DNA from 3 places in the Alteromonas mediterranea DE genome. Region 1 is predicted to be linked to each of the others. Evidence: predicted binding sites of a transcription regulator. Region 1 holds the regulator's gene; each other region holds the start of a gene.
What was found. The regulator FliA, encoded in region 1, starts transcription of late flagellar genes. The targets are predictions, from matches to a motif close to CTAAAGNTNNNNNNNNNNNNGCCGATA.

Region 1 (4,259 bases):
GAATTCATCTTCGGTTATTTCGTCAATACCACCGTCGCTTGTGCCGCTAGGCACTTGCGCTGTAGGTTCTTCAATGACAAGTTCAGGCTCCGCAGCAAATGACTCAGGTGCAGTGGCTGACTCTTCAGAGGCGCCAAAAATGTTTTCATCTGGCGTTTCCGGGCGACTTAATTTGTGCAATAAGTCGACAAGGTGTGCATCTGCAGGTTCGAGTGGATCGCGAGCTTTAACCCGCTCAAACATCTCTACCACCACGTCAGTGGCCTGCAAAATAATATCCATCAGTTCTGGGGTTAGGGTTCTTTGTCCATTGCGCATTACGTCAAAAACGTTTTCTGCACCGTGACAAATTTCTACTAACTCTGTGAGCGAAAGAAAGCCCGCTCCACCTTTAACTGTGTGATATCCACGGAAAATTGCATTCAGCAAATCCGCATCTTCAGGATTGTTCTCAAGATCAACGAGCTGTTCTTGTAATTGTTCAAGTATCTCTCCAGCCTCAACCAGAAAGTCCTGTAATATATCCTCGTCAACATCAAACGACATGCGCCCGCTCCCCTAAAAACCTAAGCTAGACAGAAGATCATCTACGTCATCTTGGCCAGAAACGACATCATCGCGTTTCTCGGCGTCAATAATTGGGCCTTCTGCCTCTACACCATCAACCTTATCGGCCTTAACGCTAGATGGTTTAGTTTGTTCTTCACCTTCGCGCTCGCCAAACATGGTTAGCATATTAACTAAGCTATCTTCTACCTCTTTTACAAGGTCGATAACGCGACGGATAACTTGACCCGTTAAGTCTTGATAGCCTTGAGCCATCAATACTTCGGTAAGTAACTGTGTAAGTTTAGCTGACTGAAGCGAACCGTCTTCCAATAATTCGTCTAAATCTGCACATAACGCTTTGAACTCGCCCAACTCGATTTGGCGGTTCATGAGCTTTTTCCACTCAGGCATCACTTTTTCGATACGCACCGACAGCATTTCCGCTATCGGCATACTCGCTTCCACAGCGTCCATTGTAGTATTAGCTGCTTTTTCGGTTTCTTCAATTACGTAGGTTAGGCGGGATTGTGCATCGGGAATATCGTCGGTAGCTAAGTTTTTGATGCGGTCGTCAATTTGAAAATTATTTAACGCGTCATGGAGTTGACGCGTTAACTTTCCTACTTCAGCAAATAGCTCAACGTTTTCCTTCATTGAGGCAGCTTCAAGTAGAGCGTTAGCAGACGCGTTGTCACCTTCTTCCAGATAGGTGACAAGCTGTTTGGCCTCTTCTAACGAAATTGGAACGTTTACATTCGTTGTCATCCAGTAAACCTCATTTATCTGGTGAGCGTCTGGATCAACCTAAACGTTCGAAAATTTTATCTAATTTTTCTTTTAAAGTTGCAGCGGTGAATGGTTTAACGACATAGCCGTTAACGCCCGCTTGTGCAGCGGCAACAATTTGCTCTTTTTTCGCTTCTGCAGTTACCATTAGTACAGGTAAATGCTTAAGTTTGTCGTCGGCTCTTATTGCGCGCAGCAAATCGATACCTTGCATTCCTGGCATGTTCCAATCGGTAACAACGAAATCAAAATCACCTTGCTGCAGCATAGGCAATGCAGTGCTTCCGTCATCCGCTTCCTGGATGTTAGAAAAACCTAAATCTTTAAGCAGGTTTTTGATGATACGTCTCATGGTTGAAAAATCGTCAACCACAAGAATTTTCATGCTTTTGTCCAAAATAGCCTCCAATGAGGGGTTAATTGTTATTAATTTCTATTCTTCGTCAGCTTGCCACGACTTCATTCGTGATTTGAGTTTTAACATGGCCTGACTGTGAATTTGGCTGACTCTTGACTCACTAACATCAAGAACTTCGCCAATTTCTCTTAAGTTCAGTTCTTCATCATAGTACAGTGAAAGAACAATTGCTTCTCGTTCAGGTAATGTCGTAATGGCATGGGCAAGCGCTTTTTGAAACGCGCCTTGCATTAAATCTTCAAGCGGCGCATCACTACCTCTACTCTGCTCAGTAGTAATTACATCTTCCGACACACCTAAATCTTCAATACCTACCAGCTTTCCCGCATTAACCTCATTAAGCATTTGGTGATAGTCCTGCAAGCTTACATTAAGCTTATCAGCAATATCAGAATCTCTCGCATCGCGGCCTGTTTCGCTCTCTACCTGTGAAATAGCCTCGGTAATAGCACGTCCATTTCTATGTACTGAACGCGGGGTCCAATCGCCTTTACGTATCTCATCTAACATAGCACCACGAATGCGAATGCCTGCGAAAGTTTCAAAGCTCGCGCCTTTCGACCCGTCGAAGTTACGCGCAGCTTCTAGCAAACCAATCATACCCGACTGGATCAGGTCATCAACAAGAACACTGGCCGGCAATCGCGCAATCAAGTGATGCGCAATGCGCTTAACCAATGACGCATGTCGTTCGACTAACTGCGATTTATCGGTTTGTTGACGATAAGCGGCGGCCTTGCTGTTCAACGCTGACTTCCTACTGCTTTTTCTGCAACGAGTTGTTCAATAAAAAACTCTAGGTGACCGCCCGGTTGTGCCGGAATGGGCCACGTAAGGGCTCTACTCGCAAGCTGAGTAATCGCAACAGCGGCGGGAGAACCCGGATACGCATCAACAATAGCCGTTTGTTTTCTCACGGCTTTGCGGATATTCTCATCAAAAGGTACGGTTGCCACTAATTCTAGTGCAACATCTAAAAAACGCCCTGTCACTTTGCTTAATTTGCTAAATAATTCCTGACCTTCCCGTACATCGCGAACCATATTCGCCACAACTTTAAAGCGAAATACACCGTGCTCACGATTAAGAATCTTTATTAAGGCATAGGCGTCAGTTAACGAGGTGGGCTCATCGCAAACCACTACCATGATGTCTTGAGAAGCTTTTGAAAAACTCAACACCATGTCTGAAATACCGGCCGCGGTATCTACGATGAGTACATCGATTTGCGAACGCAATTCACTAAAGGCTCTGATAAGACCCGCGTGCTGCGTTGGCGATAATTCTGCCATTGATTGCGTGCCAGAGGTGGCAGGCGCAATTTTAATACCGTGGGGGCCGGTGACTAACACTTCATCAAGCGTGCACTCGCCAGATAGCACGTGGGAAAGGTTTTTCTCAACCCGCAAACCTAGCATTACGTCTACGTTCGCCAGTCCGAGGTCGGCGTCGAGAACCATAACTCGCTTACCCTGCTTCGCCATAGCGATAGCGGTGTTTAGCGTAATGTTTGTTTTACCTACGCCACCTTTACCTCCGGTGACGGCGATAACTTTGATTAACCGTGATTGCTTCATTTTTCTTAAGCTACTCGCTTGGTCGTCAATCATACTGCTTATGCTGTTTTAATTGCGTTGTTGCTACTAGTATGATTCAAACCGTACTTTTTATAAAGCTTTGCAGCGGCAGAAACTAAAGATTTTGCCTCCGCAATCTTAATGTCTTCAGGTACTTTCTGACCGTCGGTGACATAACTAACCGGCAGTTGATATTCAACTGCAGCGCTCAATACCTCTCCTAAAGAGTAGCATTCATCTAACTTTGTGAAAATACAGCCACTTAGTTCGATATCATCATAAGCCTTAATGATGCGCTGTAGGGCAGGATATTGTGTATTTGCCTGCGCTACCAAATATTTTTTAACTTTTGGCATTTGACCATTATCAAACTGCTTAATCTGTTTAATTAAACGGCTATCCCGTTGGCTAAACCCTGCCGTATCAATCAATACTAGACGCTTATGACGAAGTTGGAATAATAAATCCGCAAGTTCTTCACTAGTCTGCGCTTTTCTCACCGTACAGCCAATAATTTTTCCGTATGTCGCGAGCTGCTCATAGGCCGCAATTCTATACGTATCTATGGTAATCATTGCTACTGAATCTGCACCGTACTTTTGTGCATAGCGAGCAGCTAGTTTTGCAACCGTCGTTGTTTTACCTGTGCCCGTCGGTCCGACTAAGGCAACTGCACCTTGCGCACTAAGTATATCGTTTCCTGTCACATTTATGCGATTAGCCAATAGGTTAAGAAGATACACCCATGCGTCTCGTTCATTGTAGTGTGCTGGTGTATAGTTAATTAGCTGACTGGCAAGTGCACTGCTTAACCCCATATCCGTTAGACGGGTAATCAAGTATTGATGTACCGGTTTTTGACGCTTGTTTTTCGCTTCCATCAAGTCTGCAACCTGATATTGTAAAACATCGCGCAACGACGCTAACTC
Region 2 (4,259 bases), 1.0 Mb from region 1:
GGTTTCAAGCCTAAGAAAAAAGTGTCGAAAGGCGCAACTGCCCAAAATGGCAAAAAGCGCGTAGCGAAACCTGTTAAAGCAAACGTTAAAAAGCGTGTTGATACCATGTCTGGTGAAGATATCGGTATGGTCCCAGTGAAACGCAAACCACGCAAAACGCTCTCGGATGACGACGAGTAAGACCAACAACTATTGGGCTCTTTCCCTTCTAGTTTACCGGTTTAATTAGATAAGGCATCTTCGCGGTGGTTCGATTTTCAGGCTTTTATTCAAACTAAATCGACTATACTCACCGACTAATGGCAGACATAAAAAAACGAGTGCTTAAAAAGTCACTCGTTTTTTTGCTTCGGTGTAATCACTCGTCAATAACGATTACACGGGCATACGGTATTAAAAGATGGTTAAAACAAGCTAGCGCTTAGTATTCCCACCACCCTTCTTGCCACCACTCCAAAAACTCTTCAAAGTCGATGTAACCATCGTCGTTACTATCGATAAGCTTAAAGCCTTCTTGTACGTGGCTAGCTTTTGTTTTTGGTGAAATTACGGTTAGAAGCTCGATGAACTCCGGCAAATCGATTTGGCCATTGCCATCACGATCGAAAAAGCTAAAGTCCTTCCTAATTTCTTCAATTTTAGATTCTGAAAGTTGAGTGCTCACTCGCATTCCTTATATCAACTGCAATAAACACGAGTGTAACGCCCTTCTTTCTGGCTGTCTATGCCTGATTTTCGTTTGCTTTGAGTGCGCGTAAACGTTGAGCTTCTGCTTTTTCTTTACGCTTTTGTTCCATGGTTAAACGCGCTCCAGTACCCACGTGTTCCTGTTGGCGCTCTTTGGCTAATTGAACCTGTTTTTCGCGCTCTCTAAAGCGTGCAATTTGATCATCAGTGTGGGTGCCGAAGCAATGCGGGCAGCTAACACCCGGCTCGTATTTATCACTTTGCTTGTCTTCTGCGGTAATTGGTAGTCGACATGCGTAGCACTGCTCGTAATGGCTCTTTTCCAAATCATGGTTTACTGCCACACGATTATCAAAAACAAAGCAATCACCTTCCCACATAGACTCTTCTTTAGGCACATCGTCTAAGTATTGCAAAATACCACCTTCAAGATGATATACCTCTTCAAACCCTTGCTCTTTCAAATAAGCGGTAGATTTTTCACAGCGGATACCACCGGTGCAAAACATCGCGACCTTTTTGTTTTTAGACGGGTCGAGTTCTTTAGACACGTACTCAGGGAATTCGCGGAAAGTCTCTGTTTTAGGGTCGATGGCGTTTTTGAACGTACCAATTTCAATTTCGTAGCCGTTTCGCGTGTCGATAACCGTTACCTCTGGATCGCTAATTAGCGCATTCCAATCTTTTGGCTTAACGTAAGTGCCTACGGTTTCGCGTGGGTCTATGCCCTCTACACCCATGGTCACAATTTCTTTTTTAAGCTTTACTTTCGTGCGATAGAAAGGCTGCTCGTCGTGGAGCGATTCTTTAAAAGAGATGGGGTTAATGCGCGCGTCGCTGTTTAAGTAGGCCAACAGCGCGTCTATGCCTTCTCGGGTACCGGATACCGTGCCGTTTATACCTTCGCTGGCTAGAAGAAGTGTCCCTTTAATACCGTTAGCTTCCATAGCTTCTAGAAGGGGCTGGCGAATTTCTTTATAGTTTTCAAGCGCAACAAACTTATACATTGCGCATACAATATATTTAGACATATTTTAACCTTTGCTGATTGGAGCGTAAGACCAGTGCAAAAATGCGGCGCGCAATATAACAAAACTTCAGGGTAAAAACTAGGCCTGCTGTATTTGGCGCATTGAGTAGCCCTGTTTTACAATTCGCTTCAGTACGTTGATAGGCAGTAAACTAACCAGTGCTCGGCTAAGCGATGTTTTCAAATGGTGAGGTGTGAACAGCATCTGCATTACTTCCGGGGTTTTGTGTCTCTTTCACGGCAAGCATATCGTAAAGCAGCGTGTTGTCTTCCTTCATCGTATTGTTATATTGCTTTTTAATACGTTTCTGCGCTGCCAAACTGCAGTTATCTATCACATCGTCAGGCAGCCGTTTCGCATCATCGGTTTGTGCTAAGGGTGCCGGATTCATATTTAAATATAGTCGCGCCGTGGAAAAGTCTTCAGCAACCAAAGCCGACATTACGTCCATGTTTTTCCATTCACTTTCGTTTGCAGCAAGACTTGAACGACGGTAGTGACTCAGGGAAGTAAGCTCAGTATCAATGCCCGCTTTTTGAGATAATTCGCTATCTGCCGCCTCTATCTCAAAGGGCGCTGCTGTACTATGTTGCTGCATGGCAAGATAGAGTGAAAATAGCGCCCCTTGCGTTGATGCACGCGCAAGCACACCGCTGCGCTCCCAATAAATACTGGGGTCAATATGCGTTTGCTCATTTTGGGATGTAGCGTCTACAGACATGCATTCTGATTACTTGATTTGTATACTTATGTTGTCGGCAAGATAATGTTTTTCTTAAGCTTATTTTTTAAAGTTAGATATACTTCAATAAAGCCATAGCGCCCCTATTCATGGATTCGAAATGCAATTTAGCAATAAACAAGTACTGATTGTTGAAGATCAACGCCCCTTTCTTTTGCTACTCAAAGGGCTTATGCATTCTATGGGGGCCAGTGACGTGGTAACAAAGTCATCGGCGGAACAAGCCGTTTCCCTATGCAAAAAACATAAGTTCGATGTCATTATCTGTGATTTGCATTTAGGAGCAGATAATAAAAGTGGGTATGAGTTAATCGAAGAGCTTCGTACCAGAAGGCTTATTAACCCTACTTCTATTTTTATCCTTATAAGCGCTGATAGCGCCCGACCTATCGTGCTAGGCTCTATTGAACGCCGACCTGATGACTTTCTTGTTAAGCCCTTCTCTCAGGTTCAGTTAAAATCCAGGATTATTCGCGCTTGGCAAAAACGACAGTTTTTGCAACAGGCGTACAGCCTCATTGAGCAAGGTGAATGTAACAGTGCAATCGACCATATCGAGTCTTTGCTCGATTCACCCTCACATTACAAAGGGCACTGCGAGCAACTTTTGGTTGAACTCTATTGGCGTATAGGTCAGCCAGAGAAAGCCCTTGACGTATTGAGCGACTACATTGACGGCAAACCTGTGCTTTGGGCACAGATCGCAATTGCAAAAACTTACCTTCAACTAAACGAATTCGACAAAGCAATAACGACGGCGAAACGAACGTTAAAACGAAACCGGTTTAATGCGGATGCCTATGACATACTTGCCCAAGCACAGCAGAAATTAGACGACGGCGAAAAAGCACTAGACGCCATTAAAGAAGCTATCAAGCTTTCGCCTTATTCTCTACCGAGACACTTTAAAGCGTGCGAAATTGGCAGGTTAAACGATGACTTAGTGCTCGCGGCTAATTCAAGTTTAGCTATATGGGATTTGTCTAAGCGGTCGGTTCATAAAACGAGCCTGCACTGGTGCGGTATTATTCGCAGTCTATTAGATGTAGCTGAGTGCGCTGAAGATAAAAAACAGCGCAATAAATACCAACAAGAAGCCCTACTTACACTTCAACGCGGAAAGTTTGACGAACACCTTCAAAAAATGGACCGGGACTTTGATGTAGATATCTTCGGTACGATTGTTAATGCCAGAATTAGCGCCATTGACGGCAAATTAATTGACGCGAAGCGGCATTTATCAACGTCACAAACCATGCTGGATGAAAAATACACCGAGGTTCCCACTGCTTTTATTCCAGACAGTATCAACGTGATGTACAAACTCGGTGAATTTGATGATGCGTTGCAGCTAACTTCATTTCTCGAGTCACGTCACGACGAGCTCGATCAAAACAGTGCAAATATGTTAGAAACGCAAGCCCACAATGCACGGAAAAGTCTTGCTAGCTATCAGCAATTTAATCGAGAAGGCATTCAACACTATCAGCAAAAAGATTACGAACGTGCAAAAGCGTCCTTTGCCTTAGCACAAGGTTTTGCACCGGTTAATACGGGTGTAGCGCTTAATTTACTTCAGTGTCTACTGCAGATAGTGATAAAAGAAGATAAAGCAGAAATGAAGCTTACCAATGAATGTAAGCGTTTGTTTAAGTTAATAGACGATATGTCGCTTAAAGCGCCGTATAACGAAAAGTATACTAATCTACGTGACGAACTTTCTAAGTACATCGGTTTTTGATTCCCCCCCTTTAACCGTTATATGGCTCATCTTTGCTCCAATAAAATATTCGAAACAG
Region 3 (4,259 bases), 1.7 Mb from region 1:
TAGGTGGCTATTCAGTGCACCTACGTTCTCAGAGATAGACATTTCGTTGTCGTTGAGCACCACCACCATATCTTTTTTGATATCGCCTGCATGGTTAAGTGCTTCAAACGCCATACCCGCTGTCATCGCGCCATCGCCAATGACCGATACCACTTTTCTGTCTTTACCTTCCTTTTCTGCGGCTACCGCCATGCCGAGCGCAGCGCTAATCGATGTAGACGAGTGGCCAACAGCAAAGGTGTCGTATTCACTTTCCGGCGGCCACGGAAACGGATGTAAACCGTTTTTCTGGCGAATGGTACTCATGCGCTCAGCACGGCCGGTCAAAATTTTGTGTGGATAGGCTTGATGGCCCACGTCCCACAACAAACGGTCAAAGGGGGTGTTGTATACATAGTGCAGTGCGACAGTAAGCTCTACTGTGCCTAAACCTGAGGCAAAGTGCCCGCTGGTTTGACTTACGCTATTAAGTAAGTACTCACGTAATTCATCGGCGAGCTCGCGTAATTTGTCTTGAGGCAGCTGCCTCAACTTATCAGGTGTTTGCGCAAGCGCAAGCGTTGGGTAATGTTGGAGATCTAAACTCATGTACTTATTATCTTTTTCAACATGGCGCGTGGCTAATGGTCGCGTTTTACCAAAAGCTCGCTAAACGCAATTAAACTGTCTGTATTGTAGGGCAAACGCGCCAATGCTTGAAGTGCATTATCATGAAGCATTTCTAATTCACGCTTGGCGCCTTCCATACCAAGTTTGGCCGGAAATGTATTTTTCCCTAACGCTTCGTCAGACCCTGCGGGTTTCCCTAATTTTTCGCTGCTGCCAACCACATCCAAGATGTCATCTTGAACTTGAAACGCCAACCCGATATCTGCAGCGTAAGCCATCAAATCAACTTTTGCCTCTGGCAATAAATCTTCACTTACTATAGCCACCATTTCAACACAGGCGCGCAGTAAAGCCCCGGTTTTCAACTTGTGCAGCCGTTTTAATTCATCAAGAGAAATACTTTCGCCAGTACTGGCCAAATCGATGGCTTGACCGCCACACATGCCCACATAGCCGGCACTTTTAGCTAACACAGATAATAGCTGAGGGCGTTTGGCTTCAGCGTAGGTGCTCAACGGTGCATCGGCTAATACGGTAAATGCAAGTGCTTGTAATGCATCACCTGCCAATATCGCTGTTGCTTCATCGAAGGCGATGTGACAGGTAGGCATACCGCGACGCAAGTCATCATCATCCATGGCCGGTAAATCGTCATGAACGAGAGAATAGGCATGTACGCATTCAATGGCCATACTAATAGCCATTTGGTCCGTTTTAGGGACGTCTAGCGTATTTCCTACAACTTGCACTAGCAGCGGACGCATGCGTTTGCCACCAGCAAGCAGCGCGTGACGCATAGCGTCTTTCAGGCGCGGTGCGTAATCCGGTAGTTCATCAATCAGAGTAAGAAGAGATGCATCAGTTTGCTGTTTAACTTGCTGATGCAAAGCAGAAAAATTCATAGGTTGCCTGTAATGTAAAAATGAACAAATTAGGGTTGTTCACTTTCAGGTAGAGTGTGAAGGGTGTCTTCGCCTTGTTCACTAAGCAATATCTTTACTTTTTGTTCGGCGTTTTCAAGAGATTGTTGACCTTGACGAGAGAGGGCGATGCCTCGTTCGAACTTTTCTAGTGCTTTATTTAGCGGCAGATCACCGTTTTCCATTTCGTTAACGATGGCTTCTAACTCTGATAACGTTTCTTCGAAAGACGCGGATACTTTTTCTGTCGTCATAAAAACACTCATTTTAATGGCCAAAATACGTATACCGCGCACATTAACCGAGGGTCGCACAGGGGTCAAATGGTTTGTCTCTATATCGCCCATATCACCGGTATATCGCTTTTTTTTCATGCAGTACAAAAAGCAGTATTTAACCATTTTGTGCTATATTCCATGCTACTGCTAGGTGTCTTTTTTCTTTAGCGTGCTAACGTAACGCTAGAATAAACGCTTTAGGCATATAAACTCGATAATGAAATAGGGTTATAGAAGGTGTAGCTAGCGTATTTAACGCCACCTACACTTCATAAAAAACAAATAAATGTGATATTTTTCAATAATGTCGTTTTAGTATTTCTATCTATTGCCGATAGAATATTGTACATCAACAGCACTGACTGCGCATAAATGGGGAAGAGTGAGTGGATTTAGCAACCGTCATAGGTATGTTGGGCGCCATTGGTTTCATAGTTATGGCTATGATCTTAGGCGGCAGCTTGGGCATGTTCATCGACGTCCAGTCAATACTTATCGTATTCGGGGGGACCTTATTCGTTGTTTTGTCACAATTTACGTTAGGTCAGTTTTTTGGCGCAGGTAAAATTGCAGGCAAGGCCTTCATGTTCAAAATTGAATCGCCTGAAGAGCTTATTGAGAAAATTGTTGAAATGGCAGATGCCGCGCGAAAAGGTGGCTTCCTTGCGCTAGAAGAGGCGGAAATTTCAAACGAATTTATGCAAAAAGGCGTCGATATGCTGGTCGACGGCCATGATATTGAAGTAGTCAGAGAGACTCTCGCTAAAGATATTTCAATGACTTCCGAACGCCATGATTTTGGTGCTTCATTTTTCAAAGGCATGGGTGATATTGCACCGGCAATGGGAATGATTGGTACACTGATCGGCTTGGTAGCCATGCTCTCTAATATGGATGACCCAAAAGCAATTGGGCCCGCGATGGCGGTTGCACTACTTACCACGCTTTACGGTGCTTTCTTTGCCAATGTTATATGTTTGCCAATTGCATTTAAATTGTCAGTGCGCGCCGGCGAGGAAAAGCTAAACCAGAGCCTTGTTCTTGACGGAATAGTCGGTATCGCAGATGGTCAGAACCCTCGGGTGATAGAGGGAGTACTAAAGAATTACCTTGCGGCGAGTAAACGCGGAAGCGCAGAGGAAGAGTAATGGCTGAAGAAGAATGCCCAAAATGCCCCCCCGAGGGGCTGCCAGCTTGGATGGGAACCTTCGCTGACTTGATGTCATTGCTTATGTGCTTTTTCGTACTTCTGCTCTCATTTTCTGAAATGGACGTACTTAAGTTTAAACAGATAGCGGGCTCAATGAAGTTCGCTTTCGGCGTACAGAACAAAATTGAAGTAAAGGATATTCCCAAGGGAACAAGCGTTATTGCTATGGAGTTCCGTCCGGGCAAACCTGATCCTACGCCTATTGAATCTATTCAGCAGCAAACCAATGAAATGACACAACAGATGCTAGAGTTCCAGGCCGGAAATGAGGACTCAGCGGGCGGTCGTCAGAAGCAGCGCGGCGAACAGCGGGGCGGTCAATCGCAACAAACCGCAACCCAGTCGTCCTCTTCGGCAGAACAGAGCACTGATCAGTCGCAAATGGCTGAATTGATGAAGAAAGTGGCGCAACAGTTAGAAAAACAAATTTTAGATGGCTCAGTTGAAATGGAGTCACTAGGTCAGCAGCTTACTATTCGAATTCGAGAGAACGGTTCGTTTTCAGCGGGCTCAGCTTTCTTACAGCCGCAGTTTCAGCCCGTTTTAAGAAAAATCGGTACGCTACTCGCTGATGTGCCGGGAGAAATTGAAATTTCAGGGCACAGCGATGGTCAGCATATTGCCAATGAGCTATATCGCTCAAACTGGGACTTATCTTCACAACGTGCAGTTGCTGTCGCAGAAGCCATGCGTACAGCCCCCGGCTTTGATGAAAGCCGCATGTCGGTAGTAGGAAAAGCCGATACTGCGCCTATTGTGGAAAACGCAACCACATCCGCCGACAGGGCGAAAAATCGTCGGGTTGAAATAAACATTAATCAGGGTAAGCCAATGATATCTAAACCGATATCAGTGGTGGATGAGTAGGCGTTAGTGCGTGGTGTCGTTACTCGTTATGAATAATGGTTAAATATAAACAAAAGCGGCGCTGAATTCAGCGCCGCTTTATTGTTTTGCTGTACTAAACAAGCAACTGCACTAAACCCGAACGAGTTCTTCTCTACAGTGTGGCTTAGAAATGACAAGCTGAACCGTGCTAATCGTTCTTTCTAAAAAACCGCCTTCACAGTATTTTAGATAGTAGGTCCACATACGCATAAAGCGCTCATCGTAGCCGTCGTTTAATAATTCGTCTTTGGCTGATATAAACGCCTCATACCAATGATTTAGCGTTTTCGCGTAGTCAACGCCAATGTCGTGAAGGTCGCGAATCATCATATTGGTATACTTTTTAAGATGCGC

Region 2: a site for FliA is predicted at 2,472-2,498, ahead of MADE_RS09905 (VC2046/SO_2500 family protein). Genes of this name have one in related genera too.
Region 3: a site for FliA is predicted at 2,118-2,144, ahead of pomA (flagellar motor protein PomA). Genes of this name have one in related genera too.

The regions. Positions count from the first base shown of each region.
Region 1 covers NC_011138.3:1,204,686-1,208,944, reverse strand. Annotated here, with positions in the region: gene MADE_RS05545 (chemotaxis protein CheA) at 1-546, opposite strand, end outside; gene MADE_RS05540 (protein phosphatase CheZ) at 559-1,314, opposite strand; gene cheY (chemotaxis response regulator CheY) at 1,349-1,732, opposite strand; gene MADE_RS05530 (RNA polymerase sigma factor FliA) at 1,769-2,500, opposite strand; gene MADE_RS05525 (MinD/ParA family protein) at 2,497-3,363, opposite strand; gene flhF (flagellar biosynthesis protein FlhF) at 3,369-4,259, opposite strand, start outside.
Region 2 covers NC_011138.3:2,221,321-2,225,579, reverse strand. Annotated here, with positions in the region: gene MADE_RS09920 (DEAD/DEAH box helicase) at 1-180, shown strand, start outside; gene MADE_RS09915 (EF-hand domain-containing protein) at 422-670, opposite strand; gene trhO (oxygen-dependent tRNA uridine(34) hydroxylase TrhO) at 723-1,718, opposite strand; gene MADE_RS09905 (VC2046/SO_2500 family protein) at 1,885-2,439, opposite strand; gene MADE_RS09900 (tetratricopeptide repeat-containing response regulator) at 2,561-4,201, shown strand.
Region 3 covers NC_011138.3:2,862,955-2,867,213, reverse strand. Annotated here, with positions in the region: gene dxs (1-deoxy-D-xylulose-5-phosphate synthase) at 1-588, opposite strand, end outside; gene MADE_RS12695 (farnesyl diphosphate synthase) at 621-1,511, opposite strand; gene xseB (exodeoxyribonuclease VII small subunit) at 1,541-1,783, opposite strand; gene pomA (flagellar motor protein PomA) at 2,194-2,955, shown strand; gene MADE_RS12680 (flagellar motor protein MotB) at 2,955-3,884, shown strand; gene MADE_RS12675 (SAM-dependent methyltransferase) at 3,996-4,259, opposite strand, start outside.